2 regions of the Arthrobacter sp. OAP107 genome follow, and region 1 is predicted to be linked to the other one. Evidence: riboswitches for the same ligand, from Rfam matches in the RefSeq annotation. Region 1 holds a riboswitch; the other holds the start of a gene.
The links. A riboswitch is a leader RNA that binds a small molecule or an ion and turns the genes downstream of it on or off. The one in region 1 is predicted to bind thiamine pyrophosphate.

Region 1 (7,299 bases):
CCCACCAGGCCGAGAACGCTGCCGTGGCCGTGGCCGCGCTGGAGGCGTTCCTTGGCGGCGGCGAGAAGGAGCTGTCCCTGGAGGTCCTGCAGGAGGCCTTCGCCACCGTCTCATCCCCGGGCCGGCTGGAAGTCCTGCGGACAGCACCCACCATCATTGTGGATGCCGCCCACAACCCTGACGGCATCCGGGTTTCGGCCGAGGCCATCCAGGAGGCCTTCAGCTTCAGCAAGCTGGTAGTGGTGGTGGGCGTGCTCAAGGAGAAGGACGCCGAAGAGATCCTGCGCCAGCTCAAGGAGTCACTGGGCGGCCTCGCGGAGGAATTCTGCTTCACACAGTCCAATTCCCCGCGGGCGGTGCCGGCAGCGGAACTGGCGGACCTCGCCGTCGACCTAGGCTTTGGCGAGGAAAACGTGCACATCGCCGAGAAGCTGGACGACGCACTGGAGTGGGCTGTCGAGCGCGCCGAGGCGAATGACGACCTCGCCGGCGGTGTGCTGGTGACAGGCTCCATCACGCTGGTGGCGGACGCCCGCATCCTGCTTGGGAAGGCGGCCGCCTGATGGCGCGGCTCACCAAGGCCCAGCGCGAATGGCGCCCCGGCATGCCCAAGAAGCGGCGGTCCACCAAGGTCATGTTCGCCTCGACGGTCCTGCTGCTGGAGGCCTTCGTTGTCTTCTTCGCAACGCTGGCGGTGTTCGGTTTGCGTCGCGCCGAAATCTCCCCGGCGCTGATCCTCTCCGTGGGCATCGGGCTGAGCGTGGTGCTGATCCTCGCCTGCGCCGTGCTGTCCAAGCCGTGGGGCGTGGCGCTGGGCTGGGTCCTTCAGCTGGTGCTCATCCTTACCGGCTTCGCCGAACCCATGATGTTCCTCGTGGGCGCGCTGTTCGCCCTCGCCTGGTGGTACGGCATCCGGGCCGGAATCCGCATCGACCGCGAATCGGCCCAGCGCGAGCGGGAGCAGGCCGAATGGGATGCCGCGCACTCGGAGACCACCGGCCATGAAGGTGCCGGCACTGAAGGCGCTGGCCAGACCCCGTAGACTTACCGTCGAAACCCACAACCAACCTCATTGGAGCAACTGTGAGCATTGAGCGCACCCTTGTCCTGATCAAGCCGGACGGCGTCACCCGCAACCTGACGGGCGAAATCCTCAAGAGGATCGAAGCCAAGGGCTACACCCTGGCCGAACTCAAGAAGACCAACGCCAGCCGGGAACTGCTCGAGCAGCACTACGAGGAGCACGTGGGCAAGCCGTTCTACGAGCCGCTCGTGGAGTTTATGCTCAGCGGCCCCGTCGTCGCGGCCATCTTCGAGGGCCACCGTGTCATCGAAGGCTTCCGCTCGCTCGCCGGCACCACCGATCCCACGACGGCGGCCCCCGGGACCATCCGCGGCGACTTCGGCCGCGACTGGGGCCTGAAGGTGCAGCAGAACCTGGTCCACGGCTCGGACTCGGTGGACTCGGCCGAGCGCGAAATCAAGATCTGGTTCCAGGCCTGAGCTAAGCGCGAACGTACAGTTGTGGCCCCTCACTCCTCGGAGCGGGGGGCCACAACTGTACGTTCGCGCTGTTAGAAGCCTGCCGTGTTAGAAACCTGAGGTGCCGGCGAACACCTGGATGAACGCGAAGAAGATGGTGGCGATCACGGCCACGTAGAGCAGTGCCGAGATGATCCAGCCGGAGTCGCCCAGGATCCTGGACAGGCGTGCCGGCGCCGGAATCACGCCGTGGACTACGTTCCGCACGGTGACCCAGACGAAAAGCGGAATCATCGCTGCCCAGACAACCATGCAGAACGGGCACAGGATGTGGATGGAATACAGCGCCTGCGACCACAGCCACACCACGAAGATGAAGCCGAGGGTGATGCCGGCCTGCAGCCCAAGCCAGTACCAGCGCGCGAACCGGGCCCCGGCAAGCAGCGCCATTCCCACAGTGGTGGTGATGGCGAAGGCAACAATTCCGATGAACATGTTCGGGAAGCCGAAGACTGAACTCTGCCACGTCTGCATGACCTGCCCGCAGGAAATCCAGGGGTTTACATCGCAGACGGTGGCGTGGTTGGGGTCCTTGAGGACCTCAAGTTTTTCCAGCACCAGGATGCCGGAGGCCAGCCAGCCCACGATGCCGGTGATGACCAGCAGCCAGCCGAAGGGGCGGTCGCGTGTCATGGCCGGCGCGGCGGCACCGGCCAAAGCCGATTCAGGCCCGGCACCGTCCTGGTGATCCTCTTCGTAGTCCGTGCCCGTGGGGGGCGAAGTGCGTGGCATGGGATGGCGTCCTTTGTCTGGGGTGCTCCTGCCCAGATTGTATCGCCGCCAGCTTGAGGCGGCCTGTACCCGCGGCCCACAGCCGCATTGACCGGCTTTGTCACACAATTACAGCGTATTTGAACGGCAATATGAGAGAATAAACGTGGCTGGAGCGCGAACCACATTCGAACTCCAGTCCGGTGGCTTGTTCCCAAGACCGCCAATGAGCAGTGGTGCAGGCTTCGGAAAGAAGATCCAGCCTCCCACCCTCCATTGGACGGCACCTGGTTGTGGTTGTCAGAAACAACGGGTTCCAGTAACAAGCCCGCCGGCCTGTCAGGCCTGCCGCACCCCACTGCCGGTGCGAGCCTGCTGGTATCCAATTGACTTCTGTCAATGCCTGCGGGTTTTGACAATATATGCCCCAATGGGTGCCGAATGTGGCGGCATGTCAGGGGCAGGAGTGTTGCCACATATGGATAATGACCAGGTTATAGCCGACAATGTTGAACCGGCTGCCGCCGGCGAAGCCGCCACCGAGGCGCCCAAGAAAGCCACCAGGACCCGGCGCAAGGCTACGCCCAAGGCCACAGCAGCGGACGCCGAGTCCCTTACGCCGGAGTCCCTGGCCTCTGAAGGCACAGTATCTGAAACCGAAGCGCCTGCGTCTACTGCCGAAACGGCGGAAGCACCGGCCAAGGCTCCGGTCCGCCGGACCCGCGCCCGGAAGAAGGTCGCCGAAGAGCCGCTGCCCGCCTTTGCGGAAGGTGCCGGAGCGGAAGTCGGCGTGCAGGAAGCTGGCGGGCAGGTGGCCACCACGGAGCCGGCAGCCGAGGCTGCCGCCGTTCCGGATGCTGGCGGGCAAGCCACTGGGGAACCGGTCGCCGAGTCCAAGCCCGTCCGCCGCCGCCGGACAACAAAGGTGAAAGCCGCCGAGCCGGCCGAAAGCCCGGCCGAGTCCGAGGAATCTGCAGAGGCACCCGCCGCCGTGACGGCCACCGGGCCGTCGTCAGCCGGCGAGACCGAAGCACCCACCGAAGCGGCTGCGGCACCTGCCGCCGCTTCATCTGCCACAGCGGCGGTATCCGAAGCACCTGCCGCCGAACCGGCGGCTGCACAGGAAGCCGCTGCCGGGGAAGAGGCCGAAGAAGAGCCGGCCGCTCCGTCGCCCCTGGGATCTCTTTTCCTGGAGCCGGCATCAGTTACGTCGATCATCTTCCAGGCCCCTGACCTGAACACCGTGGTCCGTCCTGCCGCTCCCGCCAAAGAGGACGCGGCCGCCGAGGAGGGCGAGGACGAGCTGGAGGATGAGGGCAGCCGGCGCCGGCGGCGCAGCCGCGGCCGCCGCGGCCGCAGCCGGACCGACCGTGAGATCACCGACGGCGAAGAGGAAACGGACGTTTCCGAGGAGGCCCTCGAAGAGGAAAATGGGCAGCCGGACGACGGCGTGACCTCCCGCCGTCGCCGTCGCCGCCGCCGCGGCGACCAGGACCTGGAACTGACGGGCGGGGGAGACGACGATCCCCCCAACACGGTCACCCGCGTCCGCGCTCCCCGGGCCATCAGCGAGGTACCGGCGAGCAACCGCGTGACCAGCGTCAAGGGATCCACCCGCCTGGAGGCCAAGAAGCAGCGCCGCCGCGAATCGCGGGACACCGGCCGCCGCCGGACCGTGATCACGGAGGCCGAGTTCCTGGCCCGCCGGGAGTCGGTGGACCGGCAGATGATCGTCCGCCAGCGCGACGACAGAATCCAGATCGGCGTCCTGGAGGACGGCGTTCTGGCCGAGCACTTCGTCTCCAAGACGCAGCAGGACTCCCTGATCGGTAACGTCTACCTGGGCAAGGTCCAGAACGTCCTGCCGTCGATGGAAGCTGCCTTCGTGGACATCGGACGCGGCCGCAACGCCGTGCTGTACGCCGGTGAAGTCAACTGGGACGCGGCCACCCTCGAGGGCAAGCAGCGCCGGATCGAGAACGCGCTCAAGTCCGGCGACTCCGTCCTGGTCCAGGTCACCAAGGACCCGGTGGGGCACAAGGGTGCGCGGCTCACCAGCCAGATCTCCCTGCCCGGCCGGTACCTCGTGTACGTCCCGGGCGGCTCCATGACCGGCATCTCCCGCAAGCTGCCCGACGTCGAACGCAACCGCCTGAAGCGCATCCTCAAGGACCGGCTCCCCGAGGACGCGGGCGTCATTGTGCGCACGGCCGCTGAAGGCGCCTCCGAGGAGGAACTGACCCATGACATCAACCGCCTCCGTGCCCAGTGGGAGGGGATTGAGAGCCAGGCGAAGTCCACCAAGGTGCTCGCCCCCGAACTGCTCTACGGCGAGCCGGACCTGACCATCAAGGTTGTACGCGACGTCTTCAACGAGGACTTCTCCAAGCTGATCGTCTCCGGCGACGAGGCGTGGGACACCATCGAGGCGTACGTCACCTACGTTGCCCCGGACCTGGTGGGCCGGCTCGAAAAGTGGACCAAGGACGAGGACATCTTCTCTGCCTGGCGCATCGACGAGCAGATCCACAAGGCGCTGGACCGCAAAGTCTTCCTGCCGTCCGGCGGCTCCCTGGTCATTGACCGGACCGAGGCCATGACGGTGGTCGACGTCAACACCGGCAAGTTCACCGGCAGCGGCGGCAACCTCGAAGAGACTGTCACCAAGAACAACCTTGAAGCAGCCGAGGAAGTTGTCCGCCAGCTGCGCCTGCGCGACATCGGCGGCATCATCGTCATCGACTTCATCGACATGGTGCTGGAGTCCAACCGCGATCTGGTCCTGCGCCGCCTGGTGGAATGCCTGGGCCGCGACCGGACCAAGCACCAGGTGGCCGAAGTTACCTCCCTGGGTCTCGTGCAGATGACGCGCAAGCGCATGGGCACCGGCCTCCTGGAAGTCTTCGGCGAGCAGTGCGAAGCATGTGCCGGCCGGGGCGTCGTCACCCATGACGAGCCGGTGGAGCACCGCCGCGCCAACACCGTGGCCGCGGAGCACCATGTGCACCGTGCCGAGGTCCAGCCGCCTGCCCGGTCAGAGCGGAAGCGACGCCGGGGCAAGGGCGGACAGCCCATCTCCGAGATTTCTCCGGCCGCACCTGCTGCGCCGCACCACCCGGAACCGTCGGAAGCGGAACGCCACGCCAAGGCTGAAGCGACCCGTGCCGCCCTCGCCAACATAGCGGCGGCGGCCCATGCCGCCCACCTGCATGAGGAAGCGGCGCACAGTGCTGCAGCGTCGGGTGAGGCCACCCGGCCTGCCGCACCCGCGGCCGCCGCCCCGGAAAGCCCTGTGGTGCACCGCGCTCCGGAGACGGAGAGCGTCTCCGGACGGCCCGGCGCAGTGCTCACCTTTGGCGGTGAAAAGGTGATTCTTCCGTTTGTCGATCACAGCGACGAGCCGGCCAAGGAAACGCCGGCCCTGACGCTGGACCGGCTGGAGGAAGCCTTCGCGCACCTTGGTGCTCCGGTTGCCCCCGCCGAAGAGGAGGCTCCGGAGGAGGTTTCCGCCGCGGCGCAGCCCTCGACAGGACAGCCGGAAAGCCAGCCCGCTGCAGGCCAGCCGGTGGAGAGCCCCGCTGCGCCGTCCCGCAGCCGCCGTCCGCGGCGTAACCGCAGTGCCAGCCGCGCCCAGGGTGCAGCCAACGAGACATCGGTGGAACACCACGAGGTTTCGCCGGCTGCTGCTGCCGCCGGACACTCACACGAGGCCAAGGCACCGGACACGGGCAATGCGCAGGGGGCCAAGCCGGCTCCGCAGGCAGCCAGCGAACCGATCATTCTGGGCGTCGGGGTACCCGCCTCGGAACTGTAGGACAACCAGGCCCGGGCTGACAGGCTCAGGGCTGAGCCCACGGGTTAAGGTCCGGCACCGCGGTTGCGGTGCCGGACCTTTCTGGTTCCGCCCTGTCTGCCGCCGGCCAGCCTGTCGCAAACGTCGAATTCCGTGCCCGACGCCGCTCTACCCGCTAGGCTGGAGCACTGACACGGGGTGCCGCGCACGGGCCGGCTGAGATCCAAACCCGTTGAACCTGTCCGGTTAGCACCGGCGAAGGGATGTCTTCCTTGTCATCAGCATCACTCCTGCCCGCACCCGCCGCTGCCGCCGGTTCCCTCCTGGAAACCTCGTCGCCGGCCGTTCCGACCTCCCGCGACGTTCCCCGGGTCCTGGCCATCGCCGGCTCGGATCCGTCCGGCGGGGCTGGCATCCAGGCGGACCTGAAAAGCATCGCGGCCCACGGCGGCTACGGGATGGCCGCAATAACCGCCCTCACCGCCCAGAACACCACCGGCGTGCGGGGCGTGCACGTTCCGCCCGCTTCCTTCCTGTCAGCGCAACTCGACGCCGTCAGCGACGACATCCACGTGGACGCCGTGAAGATCGGCATGCTGGGCGATGCGCAGGTGATTGCCGCAGTCCGCAGCTGGCTCGAAGAGGTGCGGCCCGGCGTTGTGGTCCTGGATCCGGTGATGGTGGCCACCAGCGGTGACCGCCTCCTGCAGGAGTCTGCGGAAGCAGCCCTCCGGAAGCTGCTGCCGCTGGCGCACCTGATCACCCCCAACATTCCCGAGCTGGCCATGCTGCTCGGCGAGCCTGAAGCGGCCGACTGGACCGTCGCCCTTGGGCAGGGCAGGCGGCTTGCGGCCCAGACCGGTGCCACGGTCCTGGTCAAGGGCGGCCACCTGAACGGCTCCACCTGCCCGGATGCCCTCGTGAACACGGCCGGGCTGCTGTCGGCGGAGGTGGTGGAGGTTGCGGGCGAGCGGATCAGTACGCGGAACAGCCATGGCACCGGGTGTTCGCTCTCCTCGGCCATGGCCACGGCCCAGGCGCGACTGGGGGACTGGGAAGCGTCACTGCGGGCGGTCAAGCCCTGGCTGGCCGGGGCGCTCAGCACGTCCGGCCAGCTGGAAGTCGGCGCCGGCAACGGACCGATCAACCACTTCCACCACCTGGCCCGGACTGGAATGACAGCCCAGCCCCAACGCGAGGGCGGGTTCGCCGAACTGTTGCGCGCCGAGACTGTTGGCGGCCTGGAAGCCATC
Region 2 (7,299 bases), 610 kb from region 1:
AGCGTCATGGCCTGGATGGGGAAGGGGTGCGTGATGCCGGCGTCGGCCAGCGATTCGACGATGTCGGCGCGGACGTCAAAGTCGGCGAACGACTTTTCGGCTATTTCGTGCGGCTTCTCGTCCGAGATGATGGTCTCTTCCGGCTCGATGGTCTCGGTGCCGGTGTCGTCGGAGAGAAGCTGGTGGGTATGCAATTCACTCACAGGGGAGTTTCCTTATTCATTTAGGCGTTGGCGCCGCCTGCTCAACGGGGCGGGCACGGGGCCGTTCCGGAGCACGCTCAGGCGCGCAAGCAATTCCAGTGGAAGCCGATCGCGGGCTATCTAATTGCCGGCACTGGGGACCGGCGGGTGGTACTCAAGATCGCGTAGGGGCGGGCTTGTTGAATTCAAATCGAGGAAATCAACGACCGGGCATCCATTACTACCCACCCAGTCTACTGGCAAACCCGTGTTTTCCTTGACTCACGCCGCCGCAGGGCCCCTGGCGACGCAGAAGCGGATCAGCCGACGAGCTCGAGGTGGACCTCCCTGGTGGCGATGTCCGAGGAGATCAGCCGGACGCGGACCCTGGTGCCGGGCTCCATTTCGCCCGCACACCTGGCCGTCACGGCCGGTTCGGCGATCTGGACCACGCCGGAGGGGCCGGACCCGTTGCTTCCCCTGCCGTTCAGACCTTTACCGTTGTTGCCATTCCCGTTTCCGTTGCCTGCGCCGTTGCCGTTTTTGGCCGGCTTTGACCCGGAGATCACCACGGCATCGAACTCCTGTCCGATGTGGTTGATCAGCAGCGCGGCTTCGACGGTGTCCAGGGCAAGGCGTTCCATCCTTGCCGCCAGCTGGTCGGAGTACGCCATGATTTCGGGCAGCGAGGGGAGCGCCTCGCGCGCCCAGGCAGGCACCGGCCTGTTGTTGCTCAGGGCCTCGCAGATGACCAGGACGAACCGGTCCACGAGCCGGCGCAGCGGTGCGGTGGTGTGCGCGTACGCGGTGCCGATGGCTGACTGGACGGCGTCCTCCGGGACGGTTCCGTCGAAATGCGTGTACGCGGCTCCGCGGAAGAGCATGCCGGCCGAATGGAGGATGGCCAGTTGGCCGTGGTCGGTGGGGTCGAGGGTGCGCAGGTACTCGCCGTAGCTTTCCTGCCCGTCCCACGGCTTGCCCAGCGCGGCTGTCTGGCGCTTGAAGTGGCTGAGCGAGCGTTCATCCGGGGCCGGCATGGTGCGCAGGATCCCTACCTTGCCGTTGAGCATCAGCGAAGCGGCGGCCATCCCGGTCATGAGCGAAATCTGGGCGTTCCAGTCCTCTACCGGCAGCTGGGGGACCGCCACGATCCGGTAGCCGCCGTCGGGCAGCTGGACAATCTCCTGTTCCGGCATGTTCAGGCTGGCACCGCCGCGGGCCCGCTCAAGGTCCACGCGCTTGCGCCCCACCTCCCGCAGCAGCTGCAGCATGGGCGGGGCGGTGCCGGCATCCAGGTCCGCCTGGACGCCTTTGTAGTCGAGCTTGGCCCGGCTGCGCACGGCGGCCCGGCGCACCAGCACGGACACCACCTCGGCGGCGGCGTCGAGTTCGAACTCCCAGACAAAGGCGGAGCACAGCTGCCCGGCCAGCAGGCTGCCGGCGTTCTCGCTGATCACCTCCGGATGCAGCGGAATCCGGCCGTCCGGAGCGTAGAACGTCTGCCCCCGGCGGCGGGTCTCGGCGTCGAGCGCGCCGCCCGGCTGCACGAAGGACGGAACGTCGGCAATGGCGTAGAGGATCCGGTAGCCCTCACCGTGGCGTTCGATGAACAGTGCCTGGTCCAGGTCGGTGGACGACGGCGGATCGATGGTCAGGAAGTCCACTCCGGTCAGGTCCAGGTCCGGAAACTGCCGGTCCGCCACGGCGGCTTCTGCTTCCTTGAGCACATCCTCGGGGAAGTCCCCGGGAAGCTCCAGCTCCGTCCGTAGAGCGCTCAGGGCGTCCGCGAGCGCATTGGTCTGCTCGTGGACGCTGGGCGACAGACGATGATGTGACACGAAAATCAGGTTAGCCCGAATTGCGCCGTTAGTCTTGGATTATGGGCACATCCTCGGCTGACACCGCTCGCTACGACCGATTCGTCGCAGATCTGTTCGGCGTGATGGCATATGGCGAATTGTCCGCGTTCGAGCGGCTCTCCTCTGACGCCCGCTACTCACCCACGCTGCACGACCGGGCCGTGATCGGCAGGATTGCGGTCGTCGAATTCCAGCATTATGAACTGGTGAGCGCCAAGCTGGCGGAGATGGGCGTCGACGTCGAAAATGCGATGCTGCCGTTCCAGTCGGCTGTGGACCACTTCCACGAACGGACCCGTCCGGCAGACTGGTACGAATCATTGATGAAGGCCTATGTGGTGGACACCGTTTCCGCCGATTTCTACCAGGCGGTGGCCCGGTTCGTGGATCCCGGAACGCGCGACCTCATCCAGCAGATCCAGTCGTCGGAAGAAGCCACGGCCGTACTCCGGGACCGGCTCAAGGGAGCACTGGCCGACGACCCCCGGCTTGCGTCCCGGCTCGCGCTGTGGGGCCGCCGGCTCCTGGGCGAAGCGATCACACAGGCCCAGCGCGTGGGCCACGAACACGCCTTTCTGAGCGAGCTGTTCGTCGAGGCGGAACCGGCCGCCACGGACGCCACCGCGCGCGAGCTGATGCGGGGCATCACCGCCGAAGTCGCGGAGAACCATTCCCGGCGGATGGTCCAGCTGGGCCTCAGCGGGTAGCGGTTTCTCCGCACGAGACGGCGGCTTAGGAGACGGCGGCCGGCGCCGTTGCATCCAGGGCGTCGAGCAGTTCGGCCGCGGCGGCCGAGGGGTCTGGGGCCTCGGTGATGGCGCGGACGACGACGATCCGGCTGGCTCCTGCCGCCAGGACCTGCTCCACGTTCGTGCGGTCGATCCCGCCGATCGCGAACCAGGGCAGCAGCAGGCCGCCCACCCGTTCCTCATTCGCGCTGCGGACAGCCTCCGCGGCGTAGCGCACCAAATCGAGCCCGACGGCGGCCCGCCCGGGCTTCGTGGGGGTGGCCCACAGCGGGCCTACACAGAAATAGTCCAGGCCGCTGCGCCCGTGAGCCGCGGCGATGGCGGCGTCCACCTGCTCCGTGCTGTGGGTGGACAGTCCGATGACGGTGGCATCGTGCAGCAGCTTCCGGGCGGCGCGGAGCGGCAGGTCCTTCTGGCCAATGTGGAACACCGGTGCGCCGGCGATGGACGCGATATCGGCGCGGTCGTTCACGGCCCACAGCCGGCCGTGCCTGCGGGCGGCGGCATGGACGATCTCCAGCAGTTCGAGTTCCTCGGCCGCCTCGATGCTCTTATCCCGCAGCTGGATGATGTCCACGCCGCCGGCAAACGCCGCGTCCACGAAGTCCGCAAAGTCCCCGCGCTCCTTGCGGGCGTCGGTGCAGAGGTACAGGCGGGCGGCGGTGTGGGCAGAGTGCTGGGTCATGGCAACCACCTTAGTTCCTCTAAACTGGGCAGGTACCGCGGGAGCCCGTTACTGCTGTCATAAAAGGCGCAGGGCTGAGAGGGCGTCAGAGCCGACCGCTTGACCTGATCCGGTTAGTACCGGCGTAGGGAAGGAATTGCATGAATCCTGAAACCAGCGGCCCAAAACGTGCCGCCATTTGTCTTGAGGCGGATGTGGCCGTCATCGGCGGCGGCGTTGTAGGCCACGGGATCGCCTGGGAGGCACGGCGCTCCGGCCGTTCCGTGGTGCTCATCGACGAAGCCCCGGGCAGCGGCGCAAGCTGGGCCGCGGCCGGCATGCTGGCCCCGGTCAGCGAACTGCATTACCAGGAGGAAGGGCTCCTGGAGCTGATGCTGGAGTCCTCCGCCAGATGGCCGGAGTTTGCCGGCACGCTCACCGCCGGCGAGGATGCCGGGTACCTGACGACGCCGACCCTTGCGGTGGGTGCCGATCCCGCCGACCGCCGGGCCCTGATGGACCTGCGGGACGTGCAGCGGACCCACGGCCTGGTTGTCGAACCGCTGACCATCCGGGAGGCTCGTTCCAGGGAGCCGCTGCTCAGCCCCGGAATCTCCTGCGCCCTGGACATCCCGGCGGACCACCAGGTGGATCCGCGCAGGCTGGTCCGGGCGATTGCAGCCGGGCTGGCCGGTCATGGCCAGGAGATCGCGGCGGTGGACGGATACGCGGTGCGGGAGCCTGCCGCCGGCCTGCTCTGGGACGGCGGCCGGGTCGGCGGAGTACGGCTTGCCGGCGGCGGCACTGTCAGAGCCGCCGAGACGGTGGTGGCCAACGGCCTGGGCGCGGCGCAGCTGCAAGACCTGCCCGCAGGCCTGCAGTTGCCGCTGCGCCCGGTCTACGGCGACATCCTTCGCCTCAAGGTGCCCGCACACCTGCAGCCCCTGCTCACCGCGACAGTCCGCGGCATGGTGCGGGGCGTGCCCGTCTACATCGTGCCGCGCCAGGACGGCACGGTGGTGGTGGGCGCCACCCAGCGCGAGGACGGCGTACCGGGCACGAGCGCCGGCGGTGTCTACCAGCTGCTGCGCGACGCCCAGGTCCTGGTGCCGGCCGTCGCCGAGCTCGAGCTCCTCGAAGCCACGGCCCGGGCGCGGCCGGGCACACCGGACAACGCGCCGCTGCTCGGCCGGCTGCCCGGCGGGCCCGGGGCGGCGCAGGATCCCGGGCAGGAACCCGGGACGGACGTGGCCGGCCTCATCATCGCCACCGGGTTCTTCCGCCACGGCGTCCTGCTGACCCCGGCGGCAGCAGTGATCTGCCGCCAGCTCATGGACGGCACCCGCGACCCGCGCTGGTCCGCGTTCCGTCCGGGCCGGTTTTCCCCCGGGCTCCAGGACAAGGGTGAATCCGGCCCGGCGAAGTCCGGCCCGGCGAAATCCGCCGCGCTGCAGGCCGCCGCTGGACTCAGCCCTGCCCCTGGGTGATGGCTGCCCAGCGAATCTCCGTCATGACCCGCGTCACATTTGACCCGAACAAGGAACCAGCATGAACATCACTCTGAACGGTATCGAACAGGAAGTAGGCGAGGGCGCCTCGGTCACCTCGCTTGTCAGCCAGGTCACGGGGCGCCGCCTGTCCGCCAACGGACAGGCCGCCGACGGCCAGCGACTGGGAGTGGCGGTGGCGCGCAATGCAGCGGTCGTGCCGCGCAGCCAGTGGCACAGCACCGCCCTCGCCGAGGGCGACGAGATCGAACTGGTCACGGCAGTCCAAGGAGGATGAGCACGATGGCAGAAACATTGATTGAAACAGCAGACAGCCTGGTCATTGACGGGGTGGAACTGACCTCGCGGCTCATCATGGGCACCGGCGGCGCCCCGAGCCTGGACGGTCTCGGCTCAGCGCTGGTCGCCTCCGGCACCCAGCTGACCACAGTTGCGATGCGGCGCTACTCGCCGGCCGAAACGGGCTCGCTCTTCCAGCTGCTGGTGGACCACAACATCCGCGTGCTCCCCAACACCGCCGGCTGCTTCACGGCGCGGGACGCGGTCATGACGGCCGAGCTGGCCCGTGAGGCGCTGGAGACCGACTGGGTCAAGCTCGAGGTCATCGCGGATGAGCACACGCTGCTGCCTGACGCCGTGGAGCTCGTGGACGCCACGGAGCAGCTGGTCAACCGCGGCTTCAAGGTCTTCGCCTACACCAACGACGATCCCGTCCTGGCACTGCGGCTCGAAAATCTGGGAGCCTCGGCCGTCATGCCGCTGGGAGCACCAATCGGCACGGGCCTGGGCATCCTCAATCCGCACAACATCGAGCTGATCGTGTCGCGGGCCTCCGTTCCCGTGGTCCTGGACGCCGGGATCGGCACAGCATCGGACGCGGCACTGGCCATGGAGCTGGGCTGCGACGCCGTGCTGCTGGCCACGGCTGTCACGCGCGCGCAGAACCCCGCACTCATGGCCGGGGCCTTCAAACATGCCGTCGCCGCCGGTAGGCTGGCGCGTGCGGCCGGGCGGATCCCGCGCCGTGAGCATGCCCTGGCCTCGTCGGCCATGGAGGGCCGGGCCGAGTTCCTCTAAGCCCGGCAAATCCCTGGCGGCCCGGCGGCGGCAGGCTCAACAGTTCCCACATAGGAAATGCACCGTGGCCGCCAGGGAAGACATCCTCACCCGACCCCAGATCGACGAAGCGCTCGCGGGCCTTCCCGACTGGCGTTACCGGCAGGGCGGCCTGGTCACCGTCTATAAGACGCCGACGGCGGCCGCCGCGCTGGAGCTGATTGCCGCCGTCGGGCGTGTGGCAGAGGACATGGACCACCACCCGGACCTGGACTGGCGCTACAACCGGGTGTTCATCCGGTTCAGTTCCCACGACGTCGGGGGCGAGGTGACCACACGGGATACCGGGGCCGCCGCCTCGGTCAGCGCGGCCGCGTCGGCCGGGGCCGAGGCCCAGCCCGGCCTGTACCGGACGGTGGACATCGGCGTCGACACCGCCGATGCCGCGGAGATTTCCGAGGTCTGGCGCGTGGCGCTCGGTTACCGGAAGGGCAGGTTCGGGGACCTGGTGGACCCGTACGGCCGGGGTCCCGGGGTGTGGTTCCAGGAGACCGCAACCCCCAATGACAACCGCCTGCATTTGGACGTCCACCGCTCGAAGGCCGAATCGGCGCCCGCCCTGGAGAAGACGGCCGCAACCGGGGCCTTAATGAACAGTGACCACGCACCCAATTGGGTGGTGGTCACTGATGCCCAGGGGAACCGGCTGTGCCTGTGCACCGAGGAAGGCCATGAGCCCGACGTCGGCGGGTCCTAGATCTTAAGCGCTGCCGTCAGCCGCTGCGTGTCCTGTTTGGCCCGCGCACGGCCAAGGGAGACCGCCACCGCCAGGGCGGCAGCCGTCCCCGCTGCCATGGGAAGGACCCACGGCAGCCACGTCAGGCCCGGCTGGTAGCCCAGCCCCGCCCAGATGCAGATGATCCATGCCAGCATACCCACCGCAGCGGCGGTGCCCGCCGGCAGGAGGACGCCGTACCTGGTGTGGCGGCGGTCATTGGCCCAGATGATGAAGCCGGCAGCGGCAGTCACCAGGAGCACGATGACGAGGGACAGCACGGCCCGGCCTACAGTGCGCCGAAGCCGACCCGGCGCACTTCCTCTGCGCCGATTTCGACGTAACCCAGGACGTTGGCCGGGATGATGATCTGGCGGCCCTTCTCGTCGTTCAGGCGGAGCTCGCTGCCCTTGGCGATGGCCTCGGCCACTACTTTGGCCACGGCGTCAGCATCCTGAGCCGATTCCAGCACAATTTCACGGCCGACGTTCTGAATGCCGATCTTT

Region 2: linked by a shared signal. The riboswitch ahead of thiO (glycine oxidase ThiO) and the one ahead of ABIE00_RS09305 (bifunctional hydroxymethylpyrimidine kinase/phosphomethylpyrimidine kinase) in region 1 are both predicted to bind thiamine pyrophosphate.

Annotation. Positions count from the first base shown of each region.
Region 1 is NZ_JBEPOK010000001.1:1,979,000-1,986,298, forward strand. It holds gene ABIE00_RS09280 (bifunctional folylpolyglutamate synthase/dihydrofolate synthase) at 1-563, shown strand, start outside; gene ABIE00_RS09285 (DUF4233 domain-containing protein) at 563-1,042, shown strand; gene ndk (nucleoside-diphosphate kinase) at 1,084-1,503, shown strand; gene ABIE00_RS09295 (vitamin K epoxide reductase family protein) at 1,591-2,274, opposite strand; gene ABIE00_RS09300 (Rne/Rng family ribonuclease) at 2,732-6,067, shown strand; TPP riboswitch at 6,231-6,327, shown strand; gene ABIE00_RS09305 (bifunctional hydroxymethylpyrimidine kinase/phosphomethylpyrimidine kinase) at 6,310-7,299, shown strand, end outside.
Region 2 is NZ_JBEPOK010000001.1:1,364,112-1,371,410, forward strand. It holds gene ABIE00_RS06405 (DEAD/DEAH box helicase) at 1-203, opposite strand, end outside; gene ABIE00_RS06410 (RNB domain-containing ribonuclease) at 503-2,020, opposite strand; gene ABIE00_RS06415 (ferritin-like fold-containing protein) at 2,062-2,748, shown strand; gene thiE (thiamine phosphate synthase) at 2,774-3,475, opposite strand; TPP riboswitch at 3,503-3,624, shown strand; gene thiO (glycine oxidase ThiO) at 3,616-4,941, shown strand; gene thiS (sulfur carrier protein ThiS) at 5,003-5,239, shown strand; gene ABIE00_RS06435 (thiazole synthase) at 5,245-6,039, shown strand; gene ABIE00_RS06440 (4a-hydroxytetrahydrobiopterin dehydratase) at 6,104-6,775, shown strand; gene ABIE00_RS06445 (hypothetical protein) at 6,772-7,074, opposite strand; gene ABIE00_RS06450 (DUF3107 domain-containing protein) at 7,083-7,299, opposite strand, start outside.